Regions from separate parts of the Streptomyces sp. SudanB52_2052 genome, predicted to be linked through region 2. Evidence: riboswitches for the same ligand, from Rfam matches in the RefSeq annotation. Region 2 holds a riboswitch; each other region holds the start of a gene.
What was found. Region 2 has a riboswitch for cyclic di-AMP ahead of ACSUPV_RS05190 (M23 family metallopeptidase). Riboswitches for the same ligand answer to the same signal wherever they lie in the genome.
Positions count from the first base shown of each region.

Region 1: it holds a riboswitch for cyclic di-AMP, as region 2 does, so the genes downstream of both, ACSUPV_RS35035 (C40 family peptidase) here and ACSUPV_RS05190 (M23 family metallopeptidase) in region 2, are expected to answer to the same signal.
Region 3: it holds a riboswitch for cyclic di-AMP, as region 2 does, so the genes downstream of both, ACSUPV_RS24260 (transglycosylase family protein) here and ACSUPV_RS05190 (M23 family metallopeptidase) in region 2, are expected to answer to the same signal.
Region 4: it holds a riboswitch for cyclic di-AMP, as region 2 does, so the genes downstream of both, ACSUPV_RS15720 (C40 family peptidase) here and ACSUPV_RS05190 (M23 family metallopeptidase) in region 2, are expected to answer to the same signal.

Region 1 is NZ_OZ186796.1:7,785,328-7,788,215, reverse strand. It holds gene ACSUPV_RS35045 (ATP-dependent Clp protease proteolytic subunit) at 1-190, shown strand, start outside; gene ACSUPV_RS35040 (hypothetical protein) at 198-506, shown strand; cyclic di-AMP (ydaO/yuaA leader) riboswitch at 875-1,055, shown strand; gene ACSUPV_RS35035 (C40 family peptidase) at 1,059-1,532, shown strand; gene ACSUPV_RS35030 (DUF6328 family protein) at 1,612-2,235, shown strand.
Region 2 is NZ_OZ186796.1:1,195,268-1,198,155, reverse strand. It holds gene ACSUPV_RS05195 (alpha-galactosidase) at 1-1,278, shown strand, start outside; cyclic di-AMP (ydaO/yuaA leader) riboswitch at 1,589-1,749, shown strand; gene ACSUPV_RS05190 (M23 family metallopeptidase) at 1,754-2,677, shown strand; gene ACSUPV_RS05185 (DUF6250 domain-containing protein) at 2,871-2,888, shown strand, end outside.
Region 3 is NZ_OZ186796.1:5,415,495-5,418,382, forward strand. It holds gene ACSUPV_RS24255 (transglycosylase family protein) at 4-981, shown strand; cyclic di-AMP (ydaO/yuaA leader) riboswitch at 1,210-1,376, shown strand; gene ACSUPV_RS24260 (transglycosylase family protein) at 1,381-2,067, shown strand; gene eno (phosphopyruvate hydratase) at 2,354-2,888, shown strand, end outside.
Region 4 is NZ_OZ186796.1:3,593,994-3,596,881, reverse strand. It holds gene ACSUPV_RS15720 (C40 family peptidase) at 1-1,063, opposite strand, end outside; cyclic di-AMP (ydaO/yuaA leader) riboswitch at 1,072-1,225, opposite strand; gene pcrA (DNA helicase PcrA) at 1,532-2,888, shown strand, end outside.

The DNA of each region.
Region 1 (2,888 bases), 6.6 Mb from region 2:
CGAGTTGACGCGCATCCGGACGCGCATGGAGGAGATGCTCGCGCGGCACACGGGCCGCACCCGGGAGCAGGTCGGCGCGGACATCGAGCGGGACAAGATCCTCACCGCCCAGGAGGCGGTGGAGTACGGCCTGGTGGACCGGATCCTCCCCAACCGCGAGGCCACCCTGGCCGCGCCGACCGGACGGTGAGACTCCGGTGCTGCCGCCCGAACTGCCGCCGCTGCCCGCGCTGACCCGCGCCGAGGCGGAGTTGATCGACCGTTACCTCGATGTCGTCGATCTGCTCGGCCGGATCAACCCGGCGCTGCACGGCGACACCTACCGCGGACTGCGCGCCGCCCAGGCCCTGGTCGGCAAGGCGACCGCGCTACGTGACGCGTTGGCCCTGATGCACCAGCGGGGCGAGACGGAACTGCACGCCGGCACGCTGGCCCGGGCGCTGCGAGTGCTGGACGGTGAGCGGCGCACGGCCAGGCTCACCCTGCCGCCCGAGTCCGTCAGTTGACGCGGATCCGACGGCCCGGACGTCCGCCCTGTCGACGGAGCGTCCGGGCCTGAGTCGAAACGGGCCGAACGACGTACCCCTGTTCGGAGTAGACGGGGATCCTTTTTTTGGGCCCCCACAGTTGCGCAACGCGCGTAGCCGTGGGGCGGAATGGGACATTCCATGCCTGGTCCGGCGGTCCGCGGAGCTGTCGACGGTGGCTCGAACACAGACGTGTCCACCCGAACGGGTGAGTGGTGAGTAACAACACAAATCCCCGGTTCGGTTGGGATTTCCGGACAACGATGAGTCAAGATCCCTGTCTGACGACAAGCCCCCGCCACAACGGCGGGGCGATCCGGGCGGACGCCGAGTCCTGCCGCCGCCCGGATGACCGGTCGACGGAAGTGGATCGGCAGGAGTGGAGGACCCAAGCACGACGGGTCGCCGGGACGGTCACGCCATGACCGGGCCCGAGCAGCCCTTGGGGTGAAGCCGCGTCAGCGGCCGGGCAACTTCGCCAGCCCGAATCCGACAGGTCATCCTTCACAGGCGGCTGACGAAGGGTTGCGCATGACTGCGCTCAATCGTGTCCCGTCGCTCATGGTCCGGGCCGGTACGGCCTCGGCCCTCACCATCGCCGCGGTGGGCGGCTCGATCGTGGCCCCCGGCTTCTCCTCGGAGGCCGCGGCAGCCACGCATGCGACGAAGGCACTCCAGATCGCGGCCTCGAAGAAGGGCTCGCCCTACAAGTACGGGGCCACCGGGCCGCACCGGTTCGACTGCTCCGGGCTGACGCTGTACTCGTTCAAGAAGGCCGGCAAGAAGCTCCCCCGCACGGCCGCCCAGCAGTACAACAAGACCCGTCACATCTCCGCCAAGAACCGCAAGGCGGGGGACCTGGTGTTCTTCCACTCGGGCAAGAGCGTGTACCACGTCGGTATCTACGCGGGTAAGAACAAGCTCTGGCACGCCCCGAAGACCGGGGACGTGGTGCGGCTGCAGAAGATCTGGACCAAGAGCGTCTGGTACGGGCGCGTGAAGTAAGCGCCCGGCGTGCGGCGGCGTCCTGACGCGCCGCCGCACGCCGGAGCGTGATACGGGCTCAGGTGGTTACCCGTCACCCATGGCCGAGCACCGTCCCTGCACCGCACGCAACGAGACGCCGCTGCAGCGCGCCGACCGCAACTTCGTCGAGCTGCTCCAGGAACTCCGCGTCACCCAGACGGGCGTACAGATCCTCTTCGCCTTCCTGCTGTCGCTCGCCTTCACCTCGCGCTTCGAGGACCTCGACACGGTCCAGCGCGTCACCTACGTCATCACGCTGCTGCTGGCGGTCCTGGCCGCGGCGCTGTTCACCGCGCCGGCCGCGCTGCACCGCTCGCTCTTCCAGCAGGGCGCCAAGCCGCGCATCGTGCAGGTCTCCTCGCGCCTGGCCACCACCGGCCTGGTGGTGCTCGTGTTCGCGTTCAGCGGTTCCGTCCTGCTGGTGGTCGATGTGACGACCGGCCGGGCCGGCGGCATCGCGGCGAGCGCGGCAACCTTCCTGGTCTGTGTCGGCCTGTGGGGGCTGCTCCCCCGGCTGGTCCGGCGAGCGGGCCTGCGCGACGAGCCCGCCGGGCCGGCGGAGGAGCCGGCGTCGCCCCGGTCTGTCCCCGTCAGGGTTCCGGCGCAGCTGCGGGACACCGTCAGGCAGCCGTCGACGCCGCCGGGAACGGCACGTCGGGAGACGTCGACGCGACGCCGGTGACACGGGCGGTGTCGGTCGGGGCGGGGCCGGGCCGGCCGGGCCGGGCCGGGCCGACGAGCGTCGGGGCGGCGAGCGTCGGACGGCGCGTCCAAGGCGACGAGCGTAGGGCGGCCCGTCCAAGCCGACGAGCATCGGGCTGCAGGCATCCGACCCGACGAGCGTAGGGCGGCGCGTCCGAGCCGACGAGCGTAGAGCGGCCCGTCCAAGCCGACGAGCATCGGGCTGCAAGCATCCGACCCGACGAGCGTAGGGCGGCGCGTCCGAGCCGACGAGCGTAGAGCGGCCCGTCCAAGCCGACGAGCATCGGGCTGCAAGCATCCGACCCGACGAGCGTAGGGCGGCCCGTCCAAGCCGACCGAGCGTAGGGCGGCCCGTCCAAGCCGACGAGCATCGGGCTGCAAGCATCCGACCCGACGAGCGCGGGGCGGCGCGTCCAAATCGACGAGCGTCGAGGCGGCAAGCATCCGAGCCGACGAGCGTCGGGGCGGGTGGGTGTCGGGGCGGCCCCTTCCGGAGGCGCGACGTCCGGGGGGCGCCGTTGCGCGTGGGTGCGGCGTTGCGTGCGGGGCGTCACGGGGTGCTGGGCGGCGCTGAGCAGGCGGGCCGCGGCGTAGGGTTCCGGTCGCCCGGCAGGGCGGCGAGGCGGCGTCCAC
Region 2 (2,888 bases):
GGGCTCTGGACCGACGGCGGATTCGGCGGGGCGAGCCGGGCCTGGCACGCCTACCAGCGGGCCCACGTCATCCCGGACGCCGACCGGGACCGGCCGGTGCTGTTCAACTCCTGGGAGGCCACCGAGTTCGACATCTCCGAGGAGCAGCAGCGGGCGCTGGCCGAGCGGGCCGCAGCCATGGGCGTCGAGCTGTTCGTGGTCGACGACGGCTGGTTCGGGGCGCGCACCAGCGACCGGGCCGGGCTCGGCGACTGGACGCCCAATCCCGACCGCTTCCCCGGCGGGCTGAAGCCGCTCGCCGACCACGTGCACGGCCTCGGCATGCAGTTCGGCATCTGGGTCGAGCCCGAGATGGTCAACCCGGACAGCGAGCTGTACCGGGCCCACCCCGACTGGGTGCAGTACCAACCGGGACGAAAGCGGACGGAGTTCCGCAATCAGCTCGTACTGAACCTCGCCCGCGAGGACGTCCGGGAGTATCTGTGGGAGCAGCTCGACGGACTCCTCTCCAGCGCCCCGATCGACTACGTCAAGTGGGACTTCAACCGCTGCTTCACCGACGCCGGCTGGCCCGGCGACCCCTACCCGCAGCGGCTCTGGGTCGACCACGTGCACGGCCTGTACGCCCTGCTGGACCGGCTGCGGGCCGCCCACCCGGGCGTGGCCTTCGAGTCCTGCTCGGGCGGCGGCGGCCGGATCGACCTCGGCGTGCTGAGCCGCACGGACCAGGTGTGGACCTCGGACAACACCGATCCGCTCGACCGGCTCGCCATCCAGCACGGTTTCAGCCAGATCCACCCCGCGCGCGTGATGGCCGCCTGGGTCACCGACAGCCCGAACGCCATGCTCAACCACCGGGCCAGTTCCCTGCGGTTCCGGTTCGTCAGCGCCATGGCCGGGGTGCTCGGGGTCGGCGGCGACCTCACGAAGTGGACGGCCGAGGAGCTCGCCGAGGCGCGGGACTGGGTGGGGCTCTACAAGGAGATCCGGCCCGTGGTGCAGCGCGGTGACCTCCACCGGCTGCGGCCCCCGGAGGGCGGCTCGAGTGCGGTGCAGTACGTCCTCGGTGACGAGACCGTGGTCCTCGCCTGGCTCCAGGCGCAGCGTTACGGCGAGCCCGTGCCGCCGCTGCGGCTGCGGGGCCTCGACCCGACAGCGGAGTACGAATGCCTCGAAACGGGCGAAATTCACCGGGGTGCCGTGCTGCTGCACCACGGGCTGCGGGTCGGCCTGCGCGGAGACCTGGACGCCATGGTCGTCCGTCTTAAGCGGAAGTAGTCGTTCTTGTCCGAATAGGTCGCTTCGGTCGTTTGGATATAACGTGCCCCGATCGTAAAGGAGATGAGGTCGGGGCGCGTGACCATCGTCATATTCGTGACGATCCGTTGTCGCCATGTTCACGTAATTCCGGCGCTATTCAGGGTCATTGCGGAAAGCGGGAGATCGGTAATCCACGCTCGGTGACGGGAAATGTGGCGGCGCGTCAAGAAAAACGCCGTCACAGGCAACCGCAAGCTTGTCCCGTTGCGTCTTGGTCGCTTACGTTCCACACCAATCCGGACGGACGCCTAATCCTGCCGCCGCCCGGAGCCCGCACACACTGACCCGTGTACGGCAGGAGCGGGGGACCCACAGGTACGACGCCTGTTCCGGTTCCCGGAACGGCTTGGGGTTAAGCCGCGCCTCGGCGCGGCCGGGCATCTCCAGCCCGCACCCGACAGCTCACCTCGTAGGCGCCGGAGAGGAATTCGCCATGCCCGCGAAGGGTAAGCACCGCCGCCCGAAGACCCAGCGTTTCACCCGCTCCATCGCCGTCGCCGGAACCGGCGGGGCCGCTCTCGCCCTTCCGCTCATGGGGGCCGCCGGCGCCCACGCCGCCACCCCGCAGTCGGCCCCGGAAAAGGCCGTCCAGTCCGCACCGGCCGCCGAGAAGAAGGCTCCAGAAAAGGCCACGGGCGCGCGCACGTACACCGTGAAGGCCGGTGACTATCTCGCGAAGATCGCCGACGAGCAGAACGTCAGCGGTGGCTGGAAGAAGCTCTACTCGGACAACCGCGACGCCGTCGGCGACGACCCGTCGCTGATCCACCCCGGCCTGAAGCTCTCGATCGGCAAGAAGGCGGCGACGAGCGCGCCCAAGGCGCCGTCCGTGCCGAAGGCCTCGGCCGAGAAACCGGCGAAGAAGCCCGCTGCGGCCGAGTCGTCCGCGAAGGCGGAGACCGCCCCGAAGCCGGCCGCCGCCAAGCCGGCCGCCGAGAGCAACGCCAGTGGCTACAGCTCCCCGGTGGACGGTGCCACCGTCGGCACCCCGTACCGCATGTCCGGCAGCATGTGGTCCAGCGGCTACCACACCGGCGTCGACTTCGTCGTCCCGACCGGCACCTCCCTCAAGGCCGTCGGCGCGGGCACGGTCGTCTCCGCCGGCTGGGGCGGTGCGTACGGCAACCAGGTCGTCATCAAGCTGAACGACGGCCACTACGCCCAGTACGCCCACCTGTCCCAGCTCTCCGTCTCGGCCGGCCAGACCGTGTCCGCCGGGCAGCAGGTCGGCCTCTCCGGCGCCACCGGCAACGTCACCGGACCGCACCTGCACTTCGAGATCCGCACCGCGCCGGGCTACGGCTCGGACGTGGACCCGGTCGCCTTCCTGCGCTCGCACGGCGTCTCCGTCGGCTGACCGACCGCACGACCACCTGCCTGACACGCCACCGAAGGCCGGACCCCGATCCCCGGGTCCGGCCTTCGGTGTGCGCGTCCGGACTTCGGTGTGCGCGCGCCCGTCGACCGGCTCAAGGGATCGACAGGGGGCGGCAGTTGGGACACAGTGATCCCGTCGAGAGTGCAAGCGCTTTCTGAAGGAGCTGTGTCCCGTGCCGACCACCCGCAGA
Region 3 (2,888 bases), 4.2 Mb from region 2:
CGTATGCTCTCCGGGAACGGTCGGCACCGTCGCCCCCGCCAGGCTCCGGCTCTCCTCGTCGCGGCCGGAGTGACCGGCTCCGCCATCGCGATCCCGCTCCTCGGGGCCTCCGGTGCCAGTGCGGCCGACGGCACGACCTGGGACCGGGTCGCGGACTGCGAGACCGGCGGCGCCTGGAGCCAGAACAGCGGCAACGGCTACTACGGCGGCCTCGCGCTGTCCCAGGAGGACTGGGAGAAGCACGGCGGCCTCGAATACGCCGCGAGCGCCGACCTGGCCAGCCGCTCCCAGCAGATAGCCGTGGCCGAGAGAATCCTCGCCGACCAGGGCGTCGGCGCGTGGCGCACCTGCGGACTGCTCTCCGGCCTTCAGCAGGACTCGAAGTCGGACACATCAGACTCTTCCGACTCTTCCGACTCTTCCGGGTCTTCCGAGTCCTCTGGCTCCTCCGGCTCGTCCGATCCGACCGACTCGCCGGGACTGCTCGACTCCTCCGAGTCGGCTCCCTCGTCGACCCCTTCCTCATCCCCGGAGGACGAACCGGCCGACTCCGACAAGTCATCCGATTTCGGGGACTCCGCGCCGCAGAGCCGGGAGCCCGACAGCTCCCCCTCGGCCACGTCCGGGAGTGGCGAGTCCGACAACTCGCTGCAGGACGGCACCTCTTCGGCGCTGACCGGCACCGGCTCGGGCCGCCACCGCGGCCCCAGCGCCGACGAGAACGCCGAGCCCACGAACGGCCGTACGAACGAGTCCACGGGCCGGCACGCCTCGCGCGGCGACGACACCTGCCGCGACGCCGCGGACGGCTCCTACACCGTCCGAGCCGGCGACAGCCTCTGGTCCATCGCCGACTCCCTTGACCTCAGCGGCGGATGGCACGCGCTCTACGCCGGCAACAAGGACGCCGTCGGCACCGACCCGAACCTCATCCGCCCCGGTCAGAGGCTCACGGTTGGGGCCGAAGCGGACGAGAAGTAGCCGGTGGGACAGAGCGGAAGCGGCGGCGGAAGTCGCCTCGAAACCGCGCGAGTTCGCGTCATGTTTCGCGGTGAATGTCCCGTATAAGTGCGGTGAGAGATAGATCTCAGAAGCCCTGATCGTCTTTGAAATTCCGCCGATCGCGTGTCTACGGTCATGACCGCTCGCCACCGCGAGCCCCGGCTGCCGCAACGCCGAATCCTGCCAGCGGCCGCACGGGAACAGTCGTCGCGTCAAGCGCCGTAGGCAGGAGCGGGGGACCCAAGGTAGGTGCCCGACCGGCTTGTTGCGCCGGTAGGGCTTGGGGTGAAGCCGCGTCCCGGGAGGGGCGCGGCCGGGCAACTCAACCGGCCCGAACCCGACAGCTCACCTCGCAGGCGTCGGTGAGGGGATCCATCCATGCTGTTTTCCGGCAAGGGCAAGCACCGTCGTCCGTCCAAGGCCACTCGCGCCATCGCCGTCGCCGGTGTCACCGGCGCCGCCGTCGCCGCCCCGCTGATGGCGGCCGGCAACGCCTCCGCCGCCACCGCCTCCGAGTGGGACGCCGTGGCCCAGTGCGAGTCCGGCGGCAACTGGTCCATCAACACCGGCAACGGCTACTACGGCGGCCTGCAGTTCTCCGCCTCCACCTGGGCCGGCTACGGCGGCACCAAGTACGCCTCCACCGCCGACCAGGCCACCAAGGCCCAGCAGATCGAGATCGCCGAGAAGGTCCTCGCGGGCCAGGGCAAGGGTGCCTGGCCGGTCTGCGGCAAGGGCCTGTCGAGCGCCGGCTACACCGGTGGCGGTTCGTCCAGCGACTCCGGCAGCTCCGCGCAGCAGAGCACCGAGACCCGCGAGACCCAGCAGCAGCCGGCCTCCCGCTCCGACGAGCGCCCGGCCGCCAAGAAGACCGTCACCACCCCGACCGGCAAGAAGGTCAAGAAGGGCGACGGCGAGTACAAGGTCGTCAAGGGTGACACCCTCAGCTCCATCGCCGCGGAGAAGAAGGTCAAGGGCGGCTGGGAGAAGCTCTACGAGCTGAACAAGGACATCGTCGAGGACGCCAACCTCATCTACCCGGGCCAGCAGCTGCACCTGAAGTAAGCAGCGGCCCGCCCGTCCCCACGGGCACGGCCCACCCCCGTCCCCACGGGCTCCCCGCCCCGGCGCGTGTTCCCCCGTACGCGCCGGGGCGGGGTTTTTTCTGCCGGGCTTTGCGCTTCGGCTTTGTTCCGTTCGGAAACAATTTACTCTCGGTTCTGTCCATGGGGTGGGCGACCCGGTGGCCGATCGCCCGGAGCCGGTTAGGCTCATGTCGCGAGCCACCGGCCCGCACCCCGCCGGGTCCACGCGACCCGCGTCACCGCGTCACATGAAGAAGGAGATGCTCGTGCCGTCCATCGACGTCGTCGTAGCCCGGGAAATCCTGGACTCCCGAGGCAACCCCACGGTCGAGGTCGAGGTCGGCCTCGACGACGGCAGCACCGGTCGTGCCGCCGTCCCGTCCGGCGCCTCCACGGGCGCCTTCGAGGCCATCGAGCTCCGCGACGGCGACTCGAACCGCTACCTCGGCAAGGGCGTGGAGAAGGCCGTCCTCGCGGTCATCGAGCAGATCGGCCCGGAGCTCGTCGGCTACGACGCCACCGAGCAGCGCCTGATCGACCAGGCCATGTTCGACCTGGACGCCACCGACAACAAGGGCTCCCTCGGCGCCAACGCCATCCTCGGCGTCTCGCTGGCCGTCGCCCACGCCGCCTCCGAGGCGTCCGACCTGCCGCTGTTCCGCTACCTGGGCGGCCCGAACGCGCACCTGCTGCCGGTGCCGATGATGAACATCCTGAACGGCGGCTCGCACGCCGACTCCAACGTGGACATCCAGGAGTTCATGATCGCCCCGATCGGCGCGGAGTCCTTCTCCGAGGCCC
Region 4 (2,888 bases), 2.4 Mb from region 2:
CGATGTAGATGCCCACGTGCGTGACGTCGTCGTAGAAGAAGACCAGGTCACCGGGCTGGGCCTGGGAGAGCGGGACCGTGGTGCCGGCGTTGACCTGGTCGTAGGTCGTGCGCGGCAGGGTCACCCCCGCCGCCTTCCACGCGGCCTGGGTGAGGCCGGAGCAGTCGTAGGAGCCGGGACCGACGGCGCCCCACACGTACGGCTTGCCGATCTGGGCGCGGGCGAAGGCGAGGGCCTTCTCGGCCTTGGTGGCGTACGAGGAGTCGGCCGGGGCCGTCGAGGTGGAGGTGCCGGAGCCCGACGCCGAGGAGCCGCTCTCCTGCTGCTGGGCGGCCTCCTCCTGGGCCTGCTGCTGCTCGGCCTGCTCCCGGGCCAGCTCGGCGGCCTTGCGGGCGGCCTCCTCCTGCTTCTCCTTCTCGATCGCCGCGAGCCGCGCCTTCTCCTCGGCGGTCAGCTGCGAGAGCAGCTCGCGCGCGTCGGCGAGCTTCCGCTGGACGGTGGCCTTGGCGGTCTTCAGGTCGCCCTGGGACTCGGTGAGCGTCGCGAGGCTCTCCGTGGCCTCCTGACGCTTCTTCATCGTCTCGGACTGCTGGGTGACGTAGTCGTCGACCGCGACCTTCTGACGGCCGGTCATCCGGTCCATCAGCTGGGTCTGGTCGAAGTAGTCCTGCGGGGTGTCCGCGAGCAGGAACGTCGCGGTGTCCGGGGCGGAGGCGCCGGTGCGGTACTGGGCGGCGGCGAAGGAACCCAGCTCCTCCCGCGCCTCGTTGAGCTTCTGGGTGCGCTGGGCGACGTCGTCGAGGAGGGTGTCGACGCGCTTGCGCTGCTTCGCGGTCTTCTCCTTGGCCGCGTTGTACTTGTCGGTCGCCGACTCGGCCTGGCGGTACAGGTCGTCGACCTTCTTCTCGACTTCCTCCAGGCTGGGCTTGTCGTCGGCGTCGGGGGCTGCGTTGGCCGACTGGGACAGCAGGGCCACGGAGGTGAGGGCCGCCGTTGCGAGGGCGGGGGTCCGTATGCCTGCCACGCGCGTACCCGTAGGACGCGACTTGCGGTGCGACGCCAAGGGAGGCGACTCCTTCCATGTTCCGCCTACCGGGTTAGCTGTCGGGTTCGGGCGGGTATCTCGGAAGGGTTGCCCTACGGCCTGCTCCGCTAGGGGAGTCGGGCCGATTCACCCCAAGGTCTCGGTGGGTCCCCGGCTCCGGCTGCTCGGCGGCGCACCGGACTCGGCGGAGGCCGCGCGGCCCGGCGACGTTCGCCGGTGGGGGTCGTACGGCCTGCCCGCACGGTAGCCAACTCGTGTGGCCTCTGTGAAGGTTGATGGGTGATATGCCCGATACATTTTCGTGACCTCACTCGAGACCATTGCTGAGAGTGATGGGATGATGGAGTTTGGTCACGAGTCATCCGCTTTTGCCGCTCCGCTGCGGGCTGTGATCGTGCGCTCCTGGAGGGTGACAGGGGGGCCGTTTCGGCGATGTTCTCAGGGCGGCGGCGGGCTGTCAGTGGGGCGCCCTAGACTCGGAGAGCGATGAGCAGCCTCTTTGACGACAGCTTCCTGGCGGACCTCCAGGCCCAGCGGGGCCCTGCGGACGAGCCCCCGCCACCGCCCGAGGACGATCACGCTCCGGAGTCGATCCCGGACGATCTGTTCGGCGGGAAGTTCGACGCGCCGCCGGACCGGGACGCCTACTACCGCGACGGCGCCCCGCGCCCGGCCGTGGACACCGCCGCCCTCCTGGAGGGGCTGAACGACAACCAGCGCGCCGCCGTCGTCCACTCCGGCTCCCCGCTGCTCATCGTGGCCGGCGCCGGCTCCGGCAAGACCCGTGTGCTCACGCACCGCATCGCCCACCTGCTCGCCGAGCGGGACGTGCACCCGGGCCAGATCCTCGCGATCACCTTCACCAACAAGGCCGCCGGCGAGATGAAGGAGCGCGTCGAGCAGCTCGTCGGCCCGCGCGCCAACGCGATGTGGGTGATGACCTTCCACAGCGCGTGCGTGCGGATCCTGCGGCGCGAGTCGAAGAAGCTCGGCTTCACGTCCTCGTTCTCGATCTACGACGCCGCCGACTCCAAGCGCCTGATGGCCCTGGTCTGCCGCGACCTGGACCTCGATCCCAAGCGCTTCCCGCCCAAGTCCTTCAGCGCCAAGATCAGCAACCTGAAGAACGAGCTGATCGACGAGGAGGACTTCGCCGCCCAGGCCACCGACGGCTTCGAGAAGACCCTCGCCCAGGCCTACGCGATGTACCAGTCGAGGCTGCGCGAGGCGAACGCCCTCGACTTCGACGACCTGATCATGACGACGGTCAACCTGCTGCGCGCCTTCCCGGACGTCGCCGAGCACTACCGCCGCCGCTTCCGGCACGTACTGGTCGACGAGTACCAGGACACCAACCACGCCCAGTACGCCCTGGTCCGCGAGCTGGTCGGCACCTCCGAGCACCCCGTCGACGTGCCGCCCGAGGCCGAGATCCCGCCCGCCGAGCTGTGCGTGGTGGGCGACGCCGACCAGTCGATCTACGCCTTCCGCGGCGCGACGATCCGCAACATCCTCCAGTTCGAGGAGGACTACCCGGACGCGACGACGATCCTGCTGGAGCAGAACTACCGCTCCACGCAGACGATCCTCAGCGCCGCCAACGCGGTCATCGAGCGCAACGAGTCCCGCCGCCCCAAGAACCTGTGGACCAACGCGGGCACGGGCGCGCGGATCACCGGCTACGTCGCCGACACCGAGCACGACGAGGCGCAGTTCGTCGCCGACGAGATAGACCGCCTCACGGACGCGGGCGAGGCCAAGGCCGGCGACGTCGCCGTCTTCTACCGCACGAACGCCCAGTCCCGTGTCTTCGAAGAGGTCTTCATCCGCGTCGGCCTGCCCT